Parashewanella spongiae: one gene and its partner. The protein of the gene in region 1 interacts with the protein of each later gene in a pairwise test. Links are inferred from orthologs where the notes say so. Each region holds a gene or a part of one and is shown in the gene's direction. Other genes may lie near its edges. The genes, in order: E2I05_RS11710 and htpG.

Region 1 (12,263 bases):
CTAGATGAATCGTGGAAGCAGGTTGCCAGTCCAACTTCTACAAATTTAACCAACGTGTTTTTTTTGAACAGCGTAAAGGGATGGGCTGTAGGGCATGATGCAACCATTTTACAAACCTCTGACGGAGGGAAGACTTGGAGTATCGCTTTTGAGTCTTCTGAGATTGAAAAACCATTTTTAGATATATTATTTTTTAATGAAATGGAAGGGGTTGCGGTAGGAGCTTACGGACTTTTTTATCGGACTGTTGATGGTGGAAATACTTGGAGTGAAGAATTTCATGAAGAGTTGTTACTTGATGATGATAAAGCGTATTTAGAGGATTTAAAGACAAACGATCCTGAAGGTTACAAAATTGAAAAAGCATCTTTACTGCCACACTTTAACAAGATTTTAAAAACAACAGATGGACGTACCATTTTAATCGGAGAGTTAGGCTTAGTTTCTATATCATCGAATAAAGGACATTTTTTTACTAAAACGGAATTCCCTTATGAAGGCTCAATGTTTACTGGCATTGAAACACAAAACGGGTTTATTTTTTCAGGACTTAGAGGAAATGTTTTTAAAACGGATAAAATATTAAATGGATGGCATAAGCTTAAAACGCCTATAGACTCGAGTATTTTTGGAAGCGTGATAATAAATAATGAAACTTTTTTAGTTGGTAACTCAGGTGCAGTGCTTAGAGTCAAAAATGACCGGAGTATTGTTATTGTTAAGCAACTGAAAGGACAGAATATATTGGCTATTGCTCAAAATGAAAATGGACATGTATGGCTTGGTGGCACACAAGGTTTGCAACTTTTAGATTTAAATAAACAACAATAATAAGGCTGTACCATGTTAGAAAAATGGGTTAATGGATTAGAAACGTTTATATTCCGTCACCGAGGATGGGTGATATGCGCCTTTGTTTTATTGAGTATATTTTTAGGGTTTCAGGCGAGCCAATTGAAAATGGATGCCGCGTTCACTAAAAATATTCCACTACAACATGAGTACATGAAAACCTATTTGAAACACCAAAAACAATTTGGTGGTGCAAACTCAATTATGGTTGCAGTAGAGGACTCAAGCGGAAACATTTTTAATCCTCATTTTTTTGAAGTTTTTAAACAGGTACACGATCAACTGTTTTTCATACCGGGCGTTGATAGAGCTCAGGTCAAATCTTTATTTTCTCCTTCAACACGCTTTACTGAGGTCGTTGAAGATGGTTTTGCTGGTGGTCCTGTCATTCCTGCCGACTTTAGTTCCAACGAAGAAAGTTTAAAACGTGTTCAAGCTAATATTGAGAAAGCTGGTATCGTTGGACGTTTAGTTTCAGAGAATTATTCCGCAGCCATAGTTTCGGCACAATTGATGGAATTTGATCCTCAAACAGGTAAGGCTCTTGATACTATTGCGTTAGCAAACGAATTAGAGCAACAATTAAGAGTTAAATATGAAACTGATGAAATAAAAATACATATTATTGGTTTTTCAAAAATGGCTGGTGATGTTGCTGATGGTGCTAAAGGGGTTTTACTATTTTTTTTAGTTGCAATCGCAATCACTGCTGTAATGGTTTATTTGTTTTCGCGCTCATTATTGTTAACTGTTTTACCTTTGGTTTGCAGCTTAATCGCTGTTGAATGGCAATTAGGTTTGCTTACTGTAGTTGGTTTTGGCATAGATCCAATGTCAATTTTGGTTCCTTTCCTCGTATTTGCAATAGGCGTCAGTCATGGCGTGCAAATGATCAATGCTATTAAACAACGTGTAGTGAAAGGAGTAACGACTAAAATTGCCGCTACTTTAGCTTTTAGAAGCTTATTGATCCCGGGTGGCGTAGCTCTACTTTCAGATACAGTAGGTTTTCTCACACTGCTTTCAATTGACATCGGAATCATCCGTGAACTCGCCATTTCAGCTTCACTAGGTGTTGCCGTTATCATTTTAACGAATCTTATCTTACTACCAGTTTTATTATCCTTTACTGATCTTTCTACGGCTCAGAATAAAGCCGTAGATAACGTTGAAACTAATCCAATTTGGTCAAAGTTGGCGTGTTTTGCTACACCAAGATATGCAAAGTATGTATTGGTTATTACTAGTGTTATCTATGGGCTAGCTTTATATCAGTCTCAACAGTTGAAGATAGGGGACTTACATTCGGGTGCACCAGCTTTACATTATGATTCTAGATATAATCTCGATACAGCATATATAACCAATAATTTTTCTATCACTACAGATGTGTTAACAATACTAGTTGAAGGAAAACCAGAAGCCTGTACATATTACGAACTAATCAAAAAGATTGACGAATTTGAGTGGCTGATTTCAAATACTCAAGGTGTGCAGTCGACGGTTAGTTTAGCGTCTGTGGCAAAGAAGGTGAATGCTGGCTTTAATGAAGGTAATGCTAAATGGCAGATGTTGCCGCGTACAACGGCAAGTTTAGTTCAAGCCATTGGTCGCGTTCCGACCACATCAGGACTATTAAATCGTGATTGTTCGGTTATGCCAATTTATGTATTCCTTACTGATCACAAAGCTGAAACAATAGAAACCGTTATTGATAAAGTTAAAGTATTGGCTCAACAGTTTGATGGCTCTGACTTACAATTCAAGCTTGCTTCAGGCCCTGCAGGAGTTATGGCCGCAACCAACGAAGCCGTAGCTGATGCACAGTTACCAATGATGCTATATGTTTATGGTGCAGTGTTTATTTTATGTTTGATAAGTTTTAAATCTTTAAAAGCTACCATTGTGGTACTCATCCCTTTGTATGTTGTTTCAACATTGGCACAAGCATTAATGACCTATTTAGATATTGGTTTAGTCGTTAGTACCTTGCCTGTTATTGCGTTAGGCGTTGGAATAGGTGTTGATTACGGTATTTATATTCTGTCTACAATGTCCGGAAAGTTAACGGCAGGGTTATCTGTGCATCAAGCTTATTTAGAGGCGCTTCAAGAAAGAGGGAGTGCAGTTATATTCACTGGACTTACTCTTGCTATCGGGGTGAGCACATGGTTTTTTTCCGCGTTAAAATTTCAAATGGATATGGGAATATTACTGACATTTATGTTCTTAGTTAATATGCTCGGAGCAATCATAATAATTCCAGCTTTATCTGCTGTATTTTGGACAAAGCGTTAGACATTAATATCGAGTGGGAGGAACGGCTCTCACTCGAATTTTGAATAGTCAGTCCAAGAAATTGACTTTTTCTTCAACAAAAAATTTTATCTAGTCTACTTTCTTTTTAATTAGTGGAAATACCACTAAAATTTTTCTCGAAAAATATCCCATTTAGTAATAAACTTCGCGACATGGTGCGGAATATTCCGCTCTGTACTCGAATATTTCAAGCATCCTAACCATGAAAAAGCGCTGCCATAGACGCTTAAGGAAACAGCAAAATGGCCTTGAAAGATGCAACGCCCTCAGTATTACTTGAAAACGTAATCAATTTGATCAATAAAAAAGTCCAGCCTTCTCAAGCGAAACAAGTTGAGCAATTTGCTGACTGTCTTTATGCGCAAATGTCAAAAGATGACTTACATGCACGTAATGATAGTGACCTATACGGTGCAATACTTAGCTTGTGGAACGCATTAAACAAAACTTCCTTTGGTCAAACTCATTTAAAAGTGTTTAACCCTAACCAGTCAAAACATGGTTGGCAGTCGACACATTCTATTATCGAAATTATTTTACCGGATATGCCATTTTTGGTTGATTCGATCTGTATGGTGCTAAACCGTATCGGAATTACTGCACACATGATGTTGCACATGCCTTTGGCAATTGAGCGCGGTAATAAGATAGTAGAAAAAATTGGCCGAGTGGTTGATAGTCCAAAAGAAGATGAGAAAATTGCTGTATTTTTGATTGAAATAGATCGCCAAAGCAGCGAGAACGACATAAAAGAATTAGAAAAAGAAATTCAATCAGTACTCATGGATGTTGCTGCTTCAGTTAATGATTGGCAAGCAATGTCAAATAAGTTAAGCAGTATTGTTAATGAATTACCGTCTCGTCCTTACCCAGGTAAAGAGCAAGATCTAACTGAAGCAAAAAACTTTTTAGATTACCTAGTTAATCACCATTTTACTATTCTTGGGTATCGTCGTTACGACCTTAACCCTGTAAAAGGTGATTTAGAGCTTGTACCGGATATGGGCACAAGCTTAGGTTTGATGAATAAACCGGATCAAAAACAACCAGAAAAGGGTTTATTCTTATCAACATTTTCAGAGTCAGCACGTAAAGAAGCACTCGATGATAACTTACTTATTCTAACTAAATGCAACAGTAAGAGTCGTGTACATCGCCCTGCATATATTGATTATATTGGGATAAAACGTTTTGACAAAAAAGGTAATGTAGTCGGTGAAGATAGATTTATCGGGTTATATGCATCAAATGTATACAATCGAAGTCTTCGAGAAATTCCATTACTAGCAGAGAAAGTAAGCCGAGTTTTAGATAAGTCAGGTTTAGTACCGAGATCTCACGACTATAAAAATCTCATGAACATCCTTGAAAATTTACCTCGTGATGAGCTAATTCAAGGCAATGAAGATGAGCTGATGTCTGTCGCTCATGGTGTGTTAGAGATGCAAGACCGTGATAAATTGAAACTATTTGTCAGAAAAGATGGCTACGGTCGCTTCTTGTCTTGCTTAGTGTATGTATCAAAAGATCGTTACAATACTAAGCTGCGTGAAGATACACAACGGATTCTAGCACAACATTTTAATAGCAAAGAAGAAGTCGAATTTACGACCTATTTTTCTGAATCGACCTTGGCACGTACACATTATATTGTCAAAGTTGAAAACAATAATATGGATGTCGATGTGGCAGCAATTGAAAATAATCTTATTGAAGCAGCTCGCTCATGGGAAGATAAACTTACTTTCGCATTAAATGGTGCGTTGGGTGAAGAAGTGGGCAATGCATTAAGTAAGCGTTATTTGAATGCGTTCCACCCTAGTTATAAAGAAGATGTATTACCTAGTTCTGCTGTCGTAGATATGCAAAAGCTAGAAGCCTTAGATGAAGATCACAAACTAGGGATGCTATTCTATCAGCCACAAGAATCGGCAATTAACTCTAATAAAGTTCGTTTAAAACTATTTCATAAAGACGAACCAATTCATCTATCAGATGTGTTACCGATGCTTGAAAACTTTGGCTTGCGGGTTATTAATGAGCGCCCATACGAAGTTAAAACTACAGATGGTGCAACATACTGGATCCTTGACTTCTTAATGACAGTCAAAGGCGCAGCGACAGAAAATCTTGTTGATATTCAAGATAGATTCCAAAATGCTTTATCTCAGGTTTGGCGGAAAGAGCTTGAAGATGATGGATTTAACCGTATTGTTTTAGCCTCAAGTCTGACAGGTCGTGAAGTTTCTGTTATTCGCGCTTATGCAAAGTATATGCGTCAAATTGATGCTACATTCAGTCAATCGTATATTGAAGAAACATTTACTCGTTATCCGTTTCTCGCGGAATTATTAGTAAAAATGTTTATTCGTAAGTTTAATCCGAAGCTCAAAACTCGAACTTTGGAAAAATTTGTTGAGCAAATTAACTTACGTTTAGATGATGTTTCAAGTTTGGATGACGATCGAATTATTCGTCGTTACTTGGATCTTATCGATGCTACGCTGCGTACTAACTTCTACCAAGTTACCAAGCTCAACGAAGCAAAACCATATATTTCGTTTAAGTTTGATCCATCACAAATCCCAGAGATGCCTAAGCCATTGCCGCGCTATGAAATCTTTGTGTATTCGACACGTGTAGAAGGGGTTCATTTACGTGGTGGAAAAGTAGCTCGTGGCGGATTACGTTGGTCTGACCGACGTGAAGATTTCCGTACTGAAGTATTAGGACTTGTAAAAGCTCAGCAAGTTAAAAATACGGTTATTGTTCCTGTCGGTGCGAAAGGTGGATTCGTTTGTAAACAACTGCCAACAGAAGGTGGTCGTGAAGCCTTCTTCAATGAAGGACAAAACTGCTACCGTATGTTTATTCGTGGTTTGTTGGACATAAGCGATAACATTATCAATGGTGAAGTTGTTCCTCCTGTTGATGTGGTACGCCATGATGAAGATGATGCATATTTAGTTGTTGCGGCCGATAAAGGTACAGCTACCTTCTCTGACATTGCCAATGAAATTGCAGAAGAATATGGTTTCTGGTTAGGGGATGCCTTTGCTTCAGGTGGTAGTAACGGTTATGACCATAAAAAAATGGGTATTACCGCACGCGGTGCATGGGAATCTGTGAAACGTCATTTCCGTGAGTTTGGAATTGACTGTCAGTCAACGGACTTTACTTGTATCGCTATTGGTGACATGGGTGGTGATGTGTTTGGAAACGGAATGTTATTATCCAGACACATACGTCTTCAAGCTGCATTTAACCACATGCACATCTTCATCGATCCAAATCCTGATGCAGAAACAAGTTATGTAGAACGTGAACGCTTATTCGATCTGCCACGTTCATCTTGGGAAGATTACAGTGCTAAATTAATTTCGAAGGGCGGTGGTATTTTCTCGCGCAGTGCGAAATCAATTCCGCTTTCTAGCGAAATGAAAAAGATGCTCGGCACAACGAAAAGCACAATGACACCCAATGAATTACTCAAAACATTGCTCACAATGCATGTTGACTTAATTTGGAATGGTGGAATTGGAACTTACGTAAAAGCAACGACTGAAAGCCATGTAGAAGTGGGAGATCGTGCAAACGATGCCATTCGTGTTAACGGAATTGAAGTCAATGCAAAAGTTATTGGTGAGGGCGGAAACTTAGGCTGCACACAATTGGGTCGTATTGAGTATGCGGCTAACGGTGGACGAATGAATACGGATTTCGTCGATAACGTTGGTGGTGTAGATTGCTCTGATAACGAAGTAAACATTAAGATTTTGCTTAACTCTCTAGTCGCAGAAGGTGACTTAACGATCAAGCAACGAAATACGTTACTTGTTGAAATGACTGAAGAAGTAAGTGAAATTGTTTTACAAAACTGTCAAGATCAAACCCGTTCAATCTCAGTTACCCAAGTTCGTGGAGCTGAGCAACTTAAAGAGCAAATTCGCTTTATCCACTATCTAGAGAAAGATGGTAAGCTTGATAGAGCATTGGAGTTTTTAGCTTCAGATGATGAATTAGCTGAGCGTTTAGCTTCTGGTCAGCCATTAACTCGCCCAGAACTTTCTGTGTTAGTTGCCTATGCAAAAATGGTTCTTAAAGAGCAATTTGTAATTCCTGAAATTACAGAAGATGCTTTATTAAGTCAGTTATTAAAAGCTTATTTCCCTAAAAAATTGCAAGAGCTGTATAGTGATAAAATGGCTTCACACCCATTACGCGGTGAAATTATTGCAACTTCATTAGCCAATGAAATTGTAAATAATTTAGGCATGAATTTCGTTCAACGCATGCAAGATGAAACTGGTGCCACTGTCGCAGAGATCGGAATTTGTTACACAATAGCTCGTGAAGTTTTCGGACTAAATGAAATAGTTAAGCAAATCACTGACTTGAACTTTGTTGTACCAGCAATTGTTCAAGGTGAAATGTTGCATCAACTTCGTCGTAGTATGCGTCGTGCCTGTCGTTGGTTCTTGCGCCATCGTAATCGCAATACAAGTATTGAAGAGACTGCAGCATTCTTTAAGCCTGTTGTCGAAGAACTCAAAGCAGGTATTAATAAATACTTAATCGAAGTCGAAGTTGTTGAACTTAATAATGATATTGCCGCACTACTTGAAGAAAATGTACCTGAAAAGGTAGCAACAGAAGTAGCATGCATGAGTACATTATTCTCGGCATTAGATATTGCGCAAATAGCAGAAAATTCAGGAAAATCTGTCTCATTAGTTGCAGAAACCTACTTTAAATTAGGTGCTCGTATTGAGCTGCATTGGTTCTTAGTGCAAATAACAGGGCAACCAGTTGCTAACCATTGGCAAGCTTTAGCCCGCGCCGCTTATCGAGAAGAATTAGATTGGCAACAGCGTTCGTTGACTTCAACAGTATTAACCACCTGTGATACAGATTGTAGCGCAGATGCCATTATTACTGATTGGATAGAAGGTCATGAAGCACTGTTAGCACGCTGGAATTATATGCTTGCTGACTTTAAGAGCTCTAAAAGTCATGAATTTGCAAAATTTTCAGTAGCGTTACGCGAATTGAATTTGCTTATTCTTCATTGTGAAGGCTCAAAATAATAACTAAATAATCTATCAAGCCCTGGCGAAAGCCGGGGCTTTTTTTGGCTAAGGAAATGTTCATGCTTTATACACTCGCTCAAAAATTTATGTTTTCTATGGATGCTGAGCAAGCACATAATTTTGCAATTAATAATCTTCGTAAAACCGCGAACTCTCCATTAAACTGCTTTTATCGACAAACTTTGCCATCGGCACCTGTTAAAGTAATGGGAATTGATTTCCCTAATCCAGTCGGTTTAGCAGCAGGTCTTGATAAAAATGGTGAAGCCATTGATGCATTTTCAGCAATGGGTTTTGGATTTGTAGAAGTTGGCACAGTGACACCTCGTCCACAGCCAGGAAATGAAAAGCCTAGATTATTTAGAATTGAATCTAAACAAGCAATAATTAATCGAATGGGTTTTAATAATCATGGTGTTGATAATTTAGTTAAAAATTTGACAGAAAAAAAGTCTGACATTATTGTTGGAGTTAATATTGGAAAAAATAAAGATACCCCAGTTGAACAGGGTAAAGAAGATTATTTAATCTGTATGGATAAAGTTTATCCTTATGCATCTTATATAACCGTAAATATTTCTTCACCTAATACACCTGATTTACGTTCATTACAGTTTGGCGATTTATTAGATGATTTATTAAGCACTCTTAAAGAAAGACAAAAAGAATTAACAGATAAATATAATAAATATGTGCCTTTGACTTTAAAGATCGCACCAGATTTAAATGATAATGAAATTAAACAAATTGCTGAATCTTTAATTAAATTTAAATTTGATGGCGTTATAGCTACAAATACAACTTTGTCTCGTGACGCCGTTAAAGGTTTGAAAAACTCAGAAGAGAGTGGCGGACTTAGTGGTCAGCCAGTAGCGGCATCTTCTACAAAAGTTATCTCAAAGCTTTCGACTGAATTAAAGGGTTTGTTACCCATAATTGGTGTTGGTGGAATATCATCAGGCAAAGATGCAATTGATAAATTCAAAGCTGGATCAAGCTTAGTTCAAATCTATACAGGATTTATTTATCAAGGTCCTAAATTAGTTAGTGATATTATAAATTCATATATTAAAAGTTAATCTTTTTGATCACAAATAGATCATATTACCCATCAAGATCTATTTGTGATCGTTGCGATCAAGAGTAATGATCAATAGATCAAATATCAATTTTAAATAAAGTTTTGAAATTGAATAAAATATCGTCTATTATATCCACGAATATAATTAATTAGGTAATTATTATGCTACTTATGCCAAAAAAGGACTGGCAATGGCAATATGATTATGTAAATGATGTATTAAGTTTATCTCTTGGTTCTGAATTAGAATTTTTAACTTCTTATAAGAAAAAACAACTAATTCCAGATGCTTGTTCAAAAATGGTTTTTGATTTAGAACATGCAAACTTTTATATTGAGATGATCGATCGTTTACAAAATGTTTTGACCATCACGGAAGCTGGTCTGGTTCAAATCGCTTTAAATGCGACAGCTGCACATTTTATGTTAAAGCCTCAAATGCCAAAGTCTTGGTTTTTTGAAGCTTCAAATACGTGTGTCTACAGTGAGCATGGTAAAGTTTTTGAATTAAAGCTTGAACATAACAACGAACGTGTTTTAGTACTTGCAATTGAGCGAGGCTTACAGGCCACGTTAGTGATGATATTATCACCAGAGAGCGTTTTATCATCTGGTAAGGTGTTGAGACAGTTTGATACGATCAAAGTGATGCACGATCGTTTAAGACCACTTAAATCTAAAAGACAAATTGCAGCTGCATAATGTTAGTTCATGCTGCTTTTATCTTTTTCTCGCCATTTATATTTGTAATTTCCTAATCATTTCTTTTGGGTGTGTGTCTTTTAAAACGACGAAGTTATCCACATCTGTATAACCTCTGTTTGGATTGCTTTTTGTGATACTCCCAATACTTTTCAATATCACCACTCGATCTTAACGACCTAAGTTTTAATATAGCTTCTGCACCTTCAAGGCTCCATCTCGCTCCAGTGATATCCAACCTATCATTAATCAGATGACGACAAGCTCCCTCAATGACACCGCTAGCAATTGGGAAACCTTGCTCTAACGCTTTACCGTATTCTAATCTTGATTTATTTTTCAATAGATAACCGATGCACTTATTAATGCCTTCTCGTTGTTTTAATTTCCGTTTTGTTGCACTGATCCCAAGGCCTTTTGCTACTTGTGACGCATTACCTCGTAAGATTTCAGTCGCTCGATTTTCTATCCAATCTTCGACTTCTGGATCATCTTTTTCAAATAAGCACCACGCCGCTTTCCAGAGATATTCAAGCACATGGATGAAATCCATGACCACCGTTGCATTGATGTTGAGTTTCTTCATCACCCGATAAATTTGTTTTAGCTGATGAGGATGACCATCAACGAGTACAACCCACTGACGGCTTTGAGTAGGGTCTCGTTCCAGAGCTTCTAAAAATGCTTCTTCAATCACAGTCGCAGCGCTTCTTTCTACGCTTGCCCACACACGTTTATTTCTTGGTGGCACACGTAATGGACGAACATTTGAATTATCGTTTCTAGACATGATTGATTCTGGGGTACGATGCAAAGGCTTGGTGGTGTATACCGCTGCAACTTCTGCCATTCGTTTGCGGTCTTTTTTTTCTCCAGCACTTAGGCGTCCTTTGAGCTTCTGTTGTTTCGCTGCTTTTTGCGTGCCCTCTCTCAAGCTATTAGGTTGCATAACGATGCCTTTTCCATCCATAGTCAATACCAGTAAATCAGATGTATTTTCTGGCTTAAGGTATCTCTGCTGGAGATAAAAACCATCAAAATCTTGTGCAATATCCTGCACAATTTGCCTTGCTTGTCGCTTGGGCACGTGCGCACCTGTGGTGGTATCTATTGAGCTTACTGCATCATCATATGAGCCTTTGACTGCTTCTGTAGCGAGTCTTAGGCGTACACCATCAGAGTATTTATCTTTCGAAAGATTCAGCTCACCATCCATTGGAAACACGCTATCACACCGACGTTGACTGTAACCTTTTCGATGCATCGTTACGGTACCAAATAAACTTTCTAAGTTTCGTTTGCAGTTATTTTTCAAATAATTCAATGCAATGTCACGGTTGGAACAAACTTGCTGACGGGGCTCTTCAGCGGTTTTGATATCTAAGAAACCCTGCAATAAACACCGCAACAACTCAGTTCCTTCGGTATCGATATAGGCTTCAACTTCTCCATGGCTCTCTTGCTTAACTTGTTTGTCTTCGAGGTGCGAAATAATACGCTCAAATTTCAATTTGGCTTCAGAAAAGAATGAAAATTCGAGTGAGTTTGAGTATGCTAGTTTCATGAAAGGAGCCTTTTTATATACTTGTTGTGTGTGGAAACTGATAAGTACTATAAAATTGCTCCTTTCGCACCATTTATTAAACCCATCCAATTGATAATGAATGATCTTTTCATGCTTTTCGTCGATCTAAAAGATCTACACCCATTTCTTTTTAATTCACGACTTCAGCTAAATTTACTTTATCTGAAATATAACATTTTGTCTTTTAAGTGTATTTTCATGCTTATACCAATTACAGTAATTAATCTCTCACTCAGCAAGAGCTAAAAGGTTTCAATGCAAGGCACAAGCTCGAAGTACTATCGGGATAATTCAAGTGCTTGTAACGCGTAATGGAACCCTTTAGCCTTGCCCTTTGGGAGCTTGTATGTGCGCAAATTACTTCTCAAAATTGTCTTGACGTAGAACAACTATGTCTTCATCAATTTCGAATGTACTTTGAGCACATACATAGCTCTGAGTTGAGCATTTAATTACTGTAATTGGTATTATTGTTGCTTGTAAAAAATCTAAAACCATTCTCAACATAATTTTGGTGTGCTTAAATCTAAAAACATCAGTTGAACGCTGAGTATATGAGTAACTGCTTGATCAATAAGATAACTTTATCATCATGGCTTTCACCCAATGAGTGAAGTGCTCTACGCTCACAAGC
Region 2 (12,215 bases), 860 kb from region 1 along the record:
TTGAACCAAACCTTAAATAAAAGTACAAAACGCTTGTACGAATTTTATGAAGATTACAGTGAGTGGATGAATGCAGTAAAAGTTTTACAAACCAGCACTCAGTCACTTATCCATTCAGTGAATCAGAAAATTCTTGAGCCTGACGAATTTGCAATAAGTTCAAATGAATTTTCACAAAATGTATCGAAGCAGCAACGAGCTTTATCACGATTACAGCAAAGCACCAGTGATCTGGTAGAGAATATACAAAAAGTAAAAGTAGAGCAGCAAGAATCGAACATGCTGTATCTTGCCTTGTCTATTCTGAGCGTGGTCATGGTGAGTTTATATTTCTTCTTTTCTGCATTTAAGGCGATAAGCCAAAATGTTCAGCTGATCAATCAAATGACGTCGAATGTCGCTAATGGAGACTTGAGTCAGAACTTAATGATCAACAGTAATGATGAGTTTAATGAAATCGCCAATGCATTTAACCAAATGCTCGCAAGTATTCGACATTTGATTAGTGAAGTGCAGAAACTCAGTCAAGATGTTGTTACCGCGAGTGAGCAAGTGCAACAAGTGACGGCAGACGTTGAGCAAAACTTGCATGCTCAACAAGAGGATACACATCAAGTCGCATCAGCAATTAGCCAGCTTGTTTCATCTGTTGAAGCTGTAGGTAGAAATACTGAACAAGCTACAGATATTACAGCATCAGCTCAGGAGGATGTTGAACAAGGGCAAGAGGTTATTTTACGCACAGTCGATGGTATTAATCTTATTGCTAAAGAGGTGAGCTTAGGCGCAGAAGCCATTAATCAGCTGGCTCAACATGCAGATGATATTGGAAAAGTCGTTGATGTGATTCATGGGATTGCTGAGCAAACCAACTTATTAGCATTAAATGCCGCCATTGAAGCCGCAAGAGCTGGAGAGCAAGGGCGAGGTTTTGCTGTTGTTGCCGATGAAGTGAGAACGCTAGCGAGTAGAACCGCAGCATCTACCGATGAGATCCGTCGTATGATCGAATTAGTACAATCCGCGACATCTAAAGCGGTCGAAACAATGGAGTCAGGATCACAACGAGCGAATCAAGGCGTAGAGCATGCAAACGAAGTAAGCATTAGCATTGATAATGTTACAAAACGTGTGCAAGAGGTTGTTGTGCTAAGTCAACAAATTGCAGAGGTTGTGGCTGAGCAAAGATCGGCTACAGGGCAAGTTGATGAGAAAACACATGCCATTGAACGTGGTGCTACGGGGTCATTATCTTCCGCTCAAAGTGCAAGTGAAATAGGCAAAGTGCTTGCGCAAGATGCTAAAAAGCTTGCCGCTCAGATAAGTGACTTTAGGATTTAAAAATTGAGGATGGTGGTACACCAGTGCTTTTACTGGTGTACATGGTGTGAATGTTACTGTCTAGCAAGACGCAAATTGATACTAGGCTGTTCAAAATCACTTCTGAAAGGATTAATATCTAAACCGCCTCTGCGAGTATATCGGGCATAAACGGTTAATTTACTGCAATGACAATACTTCTTTAGATCGACGAAAATACGTTCAACGCATTGCTCATGAAATTCGTTATGCTGCCTAAATGATATTAAGTACCTAAGGAGTTTTTCTCGATTTATTTTAGGGCCTTGATAGCGGATCATGACGCTGCCCCAATCTGGCTGAGAAGTAATTAAACAATTAGATTTCAGTAAGTTTGAGTTGAGTGTTTCAGCCACGATTTGCTTATCATCCGTGCCATCGACTAGATAATCAGGGTTAAAGCTATAGTCATTTACTTCGATATCTAAATTGTCAATACAAGTACCAGGGAACTCAATAACCCGCTGAGTTGAAAAATGCTTAGGTTCAATAATATTAACGGTAACAGCGCCATTGGAACAAAGAGATAAATCTTGTTTCAACATTTGCTGAAGCTGTTCAACTGAATCAAATTTTGTCTGATTAAAGCTATTTAGATAGAGCTTAAAGGATTTTGATTCAATTAAGTTCTCTGAGGTATGACTTAGTTGAACTTCAACAATAGCAACCATCGGTTTGCCTTTCGAATTCAGCCATGACAGTTCATACCCTGTCCAAATATCAAAGCCATGAAAAGGAAGCGTGGAAGTTAAAGAAATCGCATCTCGGTTTAGCTTTCGTGGCACGCCTTGCAATAGGTTTGGATTGTAGACCTCATCATAACCAGTTGCTTTACCTAACGTCAACTCCGCCAATGCTTCTGCTTCGTTATAGGGATCGTGATTTTGTGTCATCAATACGGTTTCCGTGTCAAAATATACCCACATTATACCGATTTTTGGAACGTTCTTAAGTGTCTTGTCTCTCTGTATTAGAAGATTTTATAAATAAATATCACTTGGCTTATTCAGATTCTACCAATAATTCACCCACATTTTATCCGTTAGGTGAAGTATCAGACTGTATTATCGATAAATATGAAGGTGATGTAGAAGCTGTTGTTCACTGGAAACCGTTTAAACGTAAAGTATATGGTACTTTTGAAAATATCGAAACAGCGCTAGAAATCACTTTATTTCCTGATGTTGATCCGTATTTTGGTCATTATTTTTCTGGGCCAATGACATTTGATTCACCGTGGGGCGCGGGTGAGTTGCTTCAATCGTGGAACCAAGATGATTTTGAGAGACTTCAGAAAAATATTGTGGGTCATCTGATGATGAAGCAAAAGCTGAAGCAGCCGCTAACATGGTTTGTCGGTGTGATGGATGAAGCGGATAAAATGATCACCGTAAATAACGAAAATGGTAGTGTTTGGCTAGAAGTTGCAGGAGAGACACAAAGTACTCAATTAGCTGGTTCTTTGAGTGACTTTATTAAAGCACTCAAACCAAAAGTGTTGCCAGCCACTAAACCTAAGTTCGATGACAATGTGTCCATCGAACATCCCGGCATAATTTCAAACTTAAGGCGAATGTGGGATAATTTATTTTCTAGAAAATGAATGAAACTGAATAATCTGAGCTTTTGTAATGAAATCAATCATAGAGCTCAGGTTACATAATCCCAAGAAATATTAGAAACGATTCGACATGGCTCACAGCGGAAGTGAAACAAGTCGAGAAGCGGTTCATCTAATAACCATTCCTTGTTACCACATTTGGGACAAGGGCGATTTCTTTCTTGCTCGAGACTGTCGCCTCCAACTTGATATAAATAGTAATAAGTTGGAATGTTAGTAAGGTACTCGACTCGACCTCGAATATCCCAACCTCTTCTAAATAAATCACTATTGCAATCACTGATTTCATTTAAAGTCGCAAACTCGGCTTTTGTGGCGGCCGCCATCTGTATTTCATCACAAGCCTGCCATTCTGTCTGCCAACGGATCATTTGTTTATGATCACCGTTAAACGTGGCTGGAATACGATACAAAGGAATAGGTTGTAACGTGTCGCCACTGCGAAGTGGTGAACACATGTGAACATAACTGGTATAAAGCAGCTGCCAACTGGGTGTTTCATCAGTAGAGGTTTCTGAGTTAATATCCTGACCGATAAACTTTTCACGAGGAGCTAAAATTTTAGCTTCAGTGAGTTTAGCTAATGCGACCTTAACCCATGGACTGTTGAATCGACTACTAAGGCTTGATTTTTCTGGAGTGAGTATTCGACAGCGAAACTCACCATCATTGAAGGCAACGGCAAACTCTCGACCCAGTATTTGACCATTGGCACGCAGTGCTTCGAGTAAATTATTAATCGCTTTTTCTGCAGCTGTAATTGTGGTGTCATCAAAACACTCAAAACGTAATTCTGAAACGTACATTATTGATACTTTTTCTCTTGTTCAACTTCAAGTTTTTCTATTCGTTTTTCAAGCTCAGTATTAATAGCAATAAGCTGCTCGACTTGGGATGTTAGTTTTTGTAACTCAAGGTTTGTATCGCGCGATCCGGTACTCAGTTTATTGGTCGTAGTAAAAGTAGTTGGTTGAGATCCAATGTGTTGAGCCAAAGAAACTCTTTCATCAGCACTCATTGATTTAAAACGCTGCAAACCTTGGATAAGAGTTGGCATCGGAACACTTGAACCTAATCGGGACTTTAATAATGCAATGGTGGGGGTTTTATTTTGCCCTGAAATAATGCATGCCGCGTTAATAACTTGGTCTATTGCGCACATTTTTAGTGATGTTCCTTAATAAATTAGGCGAAAATTATTATTCGAATGAATATGAGAATTATTATTTCCCATTAAATCAATTGGTTATTCTTTGGCATGTTTCGTGCTTTAAAGCAATTCGACAAAATAACACATGGGAAGTTAATAATGAAAACAAAATTTATTGCGATGACGGTTTTGACAATGGCAACAATTGGGTTGAGTGGGTGTGTCATTAATGTCGGAGAGGGAGAATATGATAAAAATAGTATTCATCCGAAAGGCTGGGAATACGCCCAAAAACAAAATCGCCAACATATTGAAGAACTGACTCTGGGAATGAGTAAAGAGCGAGTGTTGAGCTTAATGGGTAGACCTGACATCAATGAAGCCTTTTTAACAACTAAAAACGAAGGTGAAGAAGGGCAAGAAGTGCAAGTGTTGTTCTATCGTACACAACATAATTCAGGTGACGGAAAAACCACCAAAGATGAATGCACGCCGCTTGTTATAAAAAATGGAAAATTAGTGGGCTGGGGCGAAAAAGCATACCGTTACGTCCATTAATATCAAGTGACTTTTCTTATTTCAAGAGAGAGCTTTCAAGAAAGAGCTTTCTCTCTTGAATAATTTTTTGCTTTGTTTTTAAACAATTGAATCAATTTTTTCATTCCCCTCTTGAAAATTCATTTTATCCACCCCATCTATTTGTTAACGATTTAGTTAGACGCGATCATTTAAGGTCGCATGCCAAGTAGAAAGGATAATTTCATGTCACAACAAGAAACTCATGGTTTTCAAACCGAAGTTAAACAATTACTTCATTTGATGATTCACTCTTTGTATTCGAATAAAGAAATTTTCTTGCGTGAGCTTGTCTCAAACGCTGCCGATGCCGCCGATAAACTGCGTTATAACGCACTGACGAATGATGCTTTGTATGAAGGCGACGGTGACCTAAGAGTTCGCATTTCAGCTGACAAAGAAAAAGGCACAGTGACAATTGCCGACAACGGTATAGGTATGACTCGCGATGGTGTTATTGAACATTTGGGTACGATCGCTAAATCAGGCACGGCTGACTTTTTTAAAAGTCTTTCCGGTGACGAGTCAAAAGACTCACAGCTGATTGGTCAGTTTGGCGTCGGTTTCTATTCTTCATTTATCGTTGCTAAAAAAGTAGAAGTGAAGACACGTGCAGCAGGCCACAATGCAGATGAAGGTGTTCACTGGGTATCAGAAGGTGAAGGCGAGTTCACTGTTGATAATATCAACATCGAAAACCGTGGTACTGAAATTATTCTGCATTTGCGTGACGATGAAAAAGAGTTCGCTGATGATTTCCGTCTACGCTCAATTATCACTAAATACTCGGATCACATTTCAGTCCCTGTAGAAATGTTTGAAGCAGGTACACCAGAAAGCGAAGGCGAAGACGGCGAGAAAATACCAGCAACAGAAGGTAGCTGGAAATCAATGAACAAAGCAACGGCGCTTTGGACTCGCAGTAAGTCAGACATTACTGATGAAGAATATAATGAATTCTATAAGCATATTTCAAACGATTATGCTGATCCATTATTAAAAGCACACAACCGTGTTGAAGGTAAGCAAGAGTACACCAGCTTATTATATATTCCAGCTAAAGCACCTTGGGATATGTTTAACCGTGATGCTAAGCAAGGTCTTAAATTATTTGTTCAACGCGTATTCGTAATGGATGATGCTGAGCAATTCATGCCTTCATACTTGCGTTTTGTAAAAGGTTTGATTGACTCAAATGACTTACCGCTAAACGTGTCTCGTGAAATCTTACAAGACAATAAAGTCACCACAGCATTACGCTCAGGTGTTACTAAGCGTGTATTAGGTATGCTTGAAAAGCTGGCTAAGAATGACGAAGAAAAATATCAAACATTCTGGGCCGAATTTGGTCAAGTGTTAAAAGAAGGCCCAGCTGAAGATTTTGCAAACCGTGAAAAAATTGCAGGTCTGTTACGCTTTGCTTCTACTCATACTGATTCTGCAGCACCAACGGTTTCTTTAGACGCTTACCTTGAGCGTATGAAAGAAGGTCAAGACAAGATTTATTACATTGTTGCAGACAGCTATGAAGCCGCGGCAAATAGCCCACACATTGAATTGTTACGCAAAAAAGGCATCGAAGTGTTATTGATGTCAGAGCGTATCGATGAGTGGTTAGTGAATCACTTAACTGAGTTTAAAGAGAAGAAACTGCATTCTGTGACCCGTGGTGATCTTGAACTTGGTGAGCTTGAAGACAAAGAAGAGAAAGAAGAAGCAGAAAAGCTTGCTTCAGAATCTGAAAGCTTAGTAAAACGCATTAAAGATGCTTTAGGCGATAAAGTTAGCGATGTTAAAGTGACAACACGTCTAACCGATACACCAGCCTGTGTAGTAACAGGTGAAGGTGATATGTCGACACAGATGATTAAGCTAATGGAAGCTGCCGGTCAAACGGTTCCTGAATCGAAACCACTGTTCGAAGTAAATCCTAACCACCCTCTAATGACGCGTTTAGATACCGAACAAGATGAACAGCTGTTTGCAGATTGGAGTAACTTGATGTTACAACAAGCTCAACTTTCAGAGAAAGGAAGTCTGGCCGATCCGTCAAGCTTTATTAAGTTGATGAACCAAATGCTAATGGCCAAGTAAAAGTCTTTTAATGGTAATGGCGGGGTTATCCCGCCATTTTTATATGGGATATTAGAATGACTAATGTTTTGGATCTAACGAAAGAAAACATTCAACAAGTTGTTGATGCTTCTATGGATCATATTGTTGTACTGACGTTTGCATCACAACAAATGCCAGAGAGCGCAGCATTTACTGGACAATTAGAACAGCTTGCTGCAAAAAATAGCGATCGTTTTATTTTGGCAAAAGTAGACTGTGACTCTCAAGTTGAAATCGCTCAATACTTTCAAATTCAAAGTGTTCCTACCACGCTAATATTAAGTAAAGGTCAACCAGTAGATGGTTTCTCGGATGTAAAGCCAGAAGCTGAAGTGTTGGCTCTTTTAGAAAAACATCTTCCAGCGGCTTGGGAGTTACAGCTTAAGCAAGCTCAAGTTATTTTAGCTAATGAACAACGCACTGCAGATGATTTAGTTAAAGCATCGGAACTGTTGACTCTTGCGCATCGTGAATCACCAGTGGCAGAAGTCACAACCGCTTTGGCTGACGTGAGTCTAATGCTTAATGATGTCACTCGAGCAGAAGCACTGCTTAAAACAATAGGTTTAGCTGATCAAGATAGCTATTATCAAAGTTTAATGGCAAAGCTGGCGCTAGCTAAAGATGCTTCTGACACGCCAGAAATTAGATCGCTTCAAAGTCAATTTGATGCTGCCCCTGATGATTTACAGGTGTTGATTGATTTAGCAAAAGCCATGCATCAAGTACAACGTAATGAAGAAGCATTGGAGTTATTGTTTACGGTTTTGAGTAAAGATCTGTCAGCACTAGATGGTGAAGTTAAAAAAGCGTTTATGGAAATTCTTACAGCGCTTGGCCAAAGCAATTCATTAACGAACCAATATCGACGCCGTCTATACACGCTTTTGTATTAGGTGTTTTTAAAGGATTGCATCAAAGATCACATTATTTTGGTAAATTGAGCTTTAATTAATCATTAAGATAAAGTTAGTTCTTTTCATTTCGGGTATCTAACTTAATGAATATGCATGAAGCAAGTACTTTCATTAATTACGGGTATATGCGAAGATCTGCTTCTAACAAGAAAATCAATGCGAAAGAGGACTCTTGAAATGCGCATTATTCTATTGGGCGCGCCAGGTGCCGGTAAAGGTACTCAGGCTCAGTTCATCATGGAACGTTATGGTATCCCACAAATCTCGACTGGAGACATGCTTCGTGCGGCTGTAAAAGCAGGCACTCCTCTTGGTATCGAAGCTAAGAAAGTGATGGATGCTGGTCAATTAGTCTCTGATGAACTTATCATCGGGCTGGTTAAAGAACGCATTGCTCAAGACGATTGTGTAAAGGGTTTCTTACTTGACGGCTTCCCACGTACAATCCCTCAAGCCGACGCTATGACTGAAAATGGTATTGATGTCGATTATGTCATTGAAATTGATGTACCAGATGAAGAAATTGTTAAACGTATGAGTGGTCGTCGTGTACATCCCGGTTCTGGTCGTGTGTATCATGTGGTTTATAATCCACCAAAAGAAGATGGTAAAGACGATATAACTGGTGAAGAACTTGCCATTCGCCCAGATGATGAAGAAACAACTGTACGTAAGCGTTTGGATATTTACCACGAGCAAACTAAACCATTAGTCGATTTCTATGGCAAAGTTGCGGCGGCGGGTAACACTGAGTATCACAAGTTTGATGGCACTAAAGCCGTTTCTGTTGTCAGCGAAGAGCTAGCGTCCATTTTAAAATAATTTGAGTACTTTTAAAAAACCTGCCGATGTGCAGGTTTTTTTATGCCCGTAAAAAGTTCAATTTGCAGTAATACCAATTACAGTAATTATTCTCTCACTCAGCAAGAGATAAAGGTTTTCAGTACAAGGCGCATGTTCGAAGTACTATATACCCTACGGCCGCCATACAAAGCTGGCGTTCAATGCACTTCGTGCTTTTGTCGGGATAATTCAAGAACGTGCAACACAGTAATGGAAACCTTTAATCTTGCCCTTCGGGAGCTTGTATGCGCACACTTTAGTTTATAAAGAATACTTCACAAAACTTTCTCAACGTAGCAATGTAATAACGACAGTTTTGTATGTCGGTAATAACTATGTTTTCACCAATTTCGTTTGTACTTTGTGCGCATACATAGCTCTGAGTTGAGCATTTAATTACTGTAATTGGTATAAGGTGAGTTTTAATATGATAAAATCTGCCGAAATTTATTATAGAGAACACTGTTATCCTATCAGAGGACAGCGTTTTCCAAAGTTCGGCATGGAAGCCAGAAATAGAGAATCTAATATGAAGTTTCCTGGTCAGCGAAAATCTAAACATTACTTTCCTGTCGCTAATCGCGACCCTATTCTTGAACAACTTACTCAAGTTGTACAACCTAAAAGAACTTACATATGTGGTATCGACCAAACCTTGGTGGATATAGAAGCCAAAGTCGCTGATGAATTATTAACCCGTTATCAATTACCTAAAGGGAACTCAACGTTAATTGATGACGAAAGTGCTCATGCTCTTTATCAAGAAATAAAGCAGCAAGCATTGATAAGTGATGAGTTTGCTGGTGGGACAATTGGTAATACGGTTCATAATTACTCGATATTGGCCGATGATCGTTCAGTTTTGTTTGGTGTCATGAGTAAAAATATCGAAGTGGGTAGTTATGCTTACCGATACTTATGTAATACTTCTTCTAAAGTTGATCTTAACCACTTGGAGCCAGTAAACGGCCCAATAGGACGTTGTTTTACACTTATCTCGGATGGTGGTGAGCGTACTTTTGCGATTAGCAAAGGTTCTATGGATAAACTCACACCTGAATTTATTAATAAAGATATTGTTCAAAATAGCTCAGCGCTTGTCATAACAGCTTATTTGATGCGAGCGAGTGGTGAAGATCAAATGACCCAAGCGGCATTACAAGCTATTGAATATGCAAAACAAGCAGATGTACCTGTTGTGCTCACACTGGGAACACGCTTTTTGATTGAAGAAGACCCACAATGGTGGCAACAATTCATAGAAGATCACGTTACGATTCTTGCAATGAATGAAGACGAAGGAGAAGCACTGACAGGGCTTTCTGATCCATTATTAGCCAGTGAAGCAGCACTAGAATGGTGTGATATGGTGTTAACTACTGCTGGACCTTTAGGGCTTTATACTGCGGGTTACACACAAGAAACTGAAAAACGGCAAACTAGTCACACATTACTACCAGGCGCTATTCCGGAGTTTAATCGCTACGAGTTTTCAAGGCCTCAGCGTAAAAGTGATTGTGAAGAACCAATCAAAGTTTATGCGCACATATCTCCGTTTATGGGTGGGCCAGAAAAAATCCGTAATACAAACGGAGCGGGTGATGGAGCACTTGCGGCTTTACTTCATGACTTAGCAGCTAACACATATCATAAATCAAACATTCCAAGCTCTAGTAAGCATAAGAGTGATGGTTTGTGTTATTCCTCTTTCTCCCAAATCTGTAAATATGCAAATCGAGTAGCATTTGAAGTGTTGGCACAACACAGTCCAAGGTTGTCACGGGCTCTACCAGAAAGAGAAGATAGCCTTGAAGAGAGTTACTGGGAAAGATAAATAGCGGGTGTAATTGGTATAAATAAAAAAGACGTGAAATTTCACGTCTTTTTAAATCCAAAACAAAGTTTATTTTAAATTAACTTGTTCTGATAAAGTACTTTTCAGCTTTCCGGCATCAGGATCATTGAAAACCTCAGCATCAAATTCATTTTCAGATTTTGCTACGATACAAGTAACGGTACAATCACCAGTTACATTCACCGCTGTTCGAACCATATCAAGTAATCTATCAACACCGATAATTAAGCCAATACCTTCTACTGGCAAACCAACTTGGTTAAGTACCATAGCTAACATTACTAAACCAACACCGGGTACTCCAGCTGTACCGATAGAAGCCAAAGTTGCAGTTACAACAACAGTGATATAGTCGGTGATAGATAAATCGATTCCATAAACCTGCGCAATAAAGACTGTCGCAACACCTTGCATAATTGCAGTGCCATCCATATTAATGGTTGCACCTAATGGCAGAGTGAACGAAGCAATTTTATTGTTCACACCCATTCGATGTTCAGCAGTTTCAATTGTCACTGGTAATGTCGCACTTGAACTTGCTGTACTGAATGCAAATAAGTGAACGTCACGAATTTTCTTAAGAAAAATGAAAGGATTTAGCCCCGATAGCACTTTCAGTAAAACCGGATAAACTACAAGTCCATGGAAAATAAGCACGCCTAATACAACGAAGAAGTATACAAGTAACTCTTTAAAGGCATTCTCGTCGACAGTCAAAGCAAGTTTTGCTATCAAAGCAAATACGCCATAAGGAGCAAGTTGCATAACCAGTGTCACAACTCGCATGATGATCTCATTAATGTCATCGAAGAAGGCTGCTACTCGTTTACCACGTTCACCAATGTGAGAAATCGCAAAACCGAAAATCACAGCAAAAATGATGATCTGTAGCATTTTTCCTTCAGTCATCGCTTTAATCGGATTGGTAGGAACAATATCAATAAGCACTTGGCTTAAACTTGGTGCCGCTTTAGCGGTATATTCAAGAGAGTCTGTGGCTAAAGAAGCGTTGCCGGGTTGAATTAACACAGTGGCAAAAATGGCTAATGAAATGGCTAGGCAGGTAGTGAACAAGTAAAAGCTGATGGTTTTACCACCTAAACGGCCTAGGCTACTTGGGTCACTTAAAGAACATGTTCCGCAAACGAGAGAAACAAAGACTAAAGGAACAACCAACATTTTAAGACAGCTGATGAAAATAGTACCCACAACATGAAGTAAGCCGTTGGTGATGTACTCGTCTACAAAGTTAGCTTCAGGTAACAAATGGCGCAAGCCAAATCCGAAAACTAAACCTACTAACATACCAATTAAAATTTTGGCTGTTAACCCAAGTTTGCTTGATTTTGTCAAAACTTAGCCCCTTATTTTAAAAATTTGTGAAGGCGTACGCAAGAATGCTGATGATGCTAGCAAGAAATAGATGTAATTGAAATCTTCGGTTAAAAAGCGAACTGTGAGTGAGTGAATAAAATTACGTAAAATGTAATCTAAACATTGCGATAAAGATGTGTTTTGGTAGCCTATATGTGTTTGGGAAAATAAAATGACAGGGAGACTGGCATGAAGTCAGGTTACAAAATAATACTATGGTTTTTTAGTGCGCTAATTCTAACTGCTTGTGGTGGTGGCGGTGATCTCAAGAAAGATGGGGAGACTGGTACAGGAAATGGTGTCCCCCCTCCGACTTCTTATCGAATTTCTCTTGAAACAAGTGATGTCTCGATATCTGAAGATTCTCCAGCTACTTTAACTGCGACTGTAACAGACAGTAATAAT

Evidence for each region.
Region 2: the proteins of E2I05_RS11710 (region 1) and htpG interact in binary tests that used the Escherichia coli proteins (3 or more experiments, as listed by UniProt). The link is inferred for Parashewanella spongiae from one-to-one orthologs.

Annotation. Positions count from the first base shown.
Region 1 is NZ_CP037952.1:2,989,880-3,002,142, reverse strand. What follows is about bases 8,304-11,274. They hold E2I05_RS11710 (cell division protein ZapC), read left to right. Parts: upstream 8,304-9,504; coding sequence 9,505-10,044; downstream 10,045-11,274. Other genes in these bases: E2I05_RS11705 (ISKra4 family transposase), read right to left, coding at 10,139-11,274; pyrD (quinone-dependent dihydroorotate dehydrogenase), read left to right, coding at 8,321-9,340. Outside these bases: E2I05_RS11730 (WD40/YVTN/BNR-like repeat-containing protein), read left to right, coding at 1-831; E2I05_RS11725 (efflux RND transporter permease subunit), read left to right, coding at 844-3,150; E2I05_RS11720 (NAD-glutamate dehydrogenase), read left to right, coding at 3,414-8,258; more of E2I05_RS11705, read right to left, coding at 11,275-11,608. UniProt on the Escherichia coli protein: Contributes to the efficiency of the cell division process by stabilizing the polymeric form of the cell division protein FtsZ. Acts by promoting interactions between FtsZ protofilaments and suppressing the GTPase activity of FtsZ.
Region 2 is NZ_CP037952.1:2,127,228-2,139,442, forward strand. What follows is about bases 4,424-7,346. They hold htpG (molecular chaperone HtpG), read left to right. Parts: upstream 4,424-4,892; coding sequence 4,893-6,800; downstream 6,801-7,346. Other genes in these bases: E2I05_RS08085 (DUF3192 domain-containing protein), read left to right, coding at 4,424-4,688; E2I05_RS08095 (tetratricopeptide repeat protein), read left to right, coding at 6,857-7,346. Also shown: E2I05_RS08060 (methyl-accepting chemotaxis protein), read left to right, coding at 1-1,341; NADPH-dependent 7-cyano-7-deazaguanine reductase QueF, read right to left, coding at 1,395-2,252; syd (SecY-interacting protein), read left to right, coding at 2,312-2,962; E2I05_RS08075 (Zn-ribbon-containing protein), read right to left, coding at 3,010-3,786; E2I05_RS08080 (hypothetical protein), read right to left, coding at 3,786-4,142; more of E2I05_RS08085, read left to right, coding at 4,290-4,423; more of E2I05_RS08095, read left to right, coding at 7,347-7,717; adk (adenylate kinase), read left to right, coding at 7,916-8,560; E2I05_RS08105 (inosine/guanosine kinase), read left to right, coding at 9,111-10,415; E2I05_RS08110 (dicarboxylate/amino acid:cation symporter), read right to left, coding at 10,485-11,789; E2I05_RS08115 (Ig-like domain-containing protein), read left to right, coding at 12,000-12,215. UniProt on the Escherichia coli protein: Molecular chaperone. Has ATPase activity.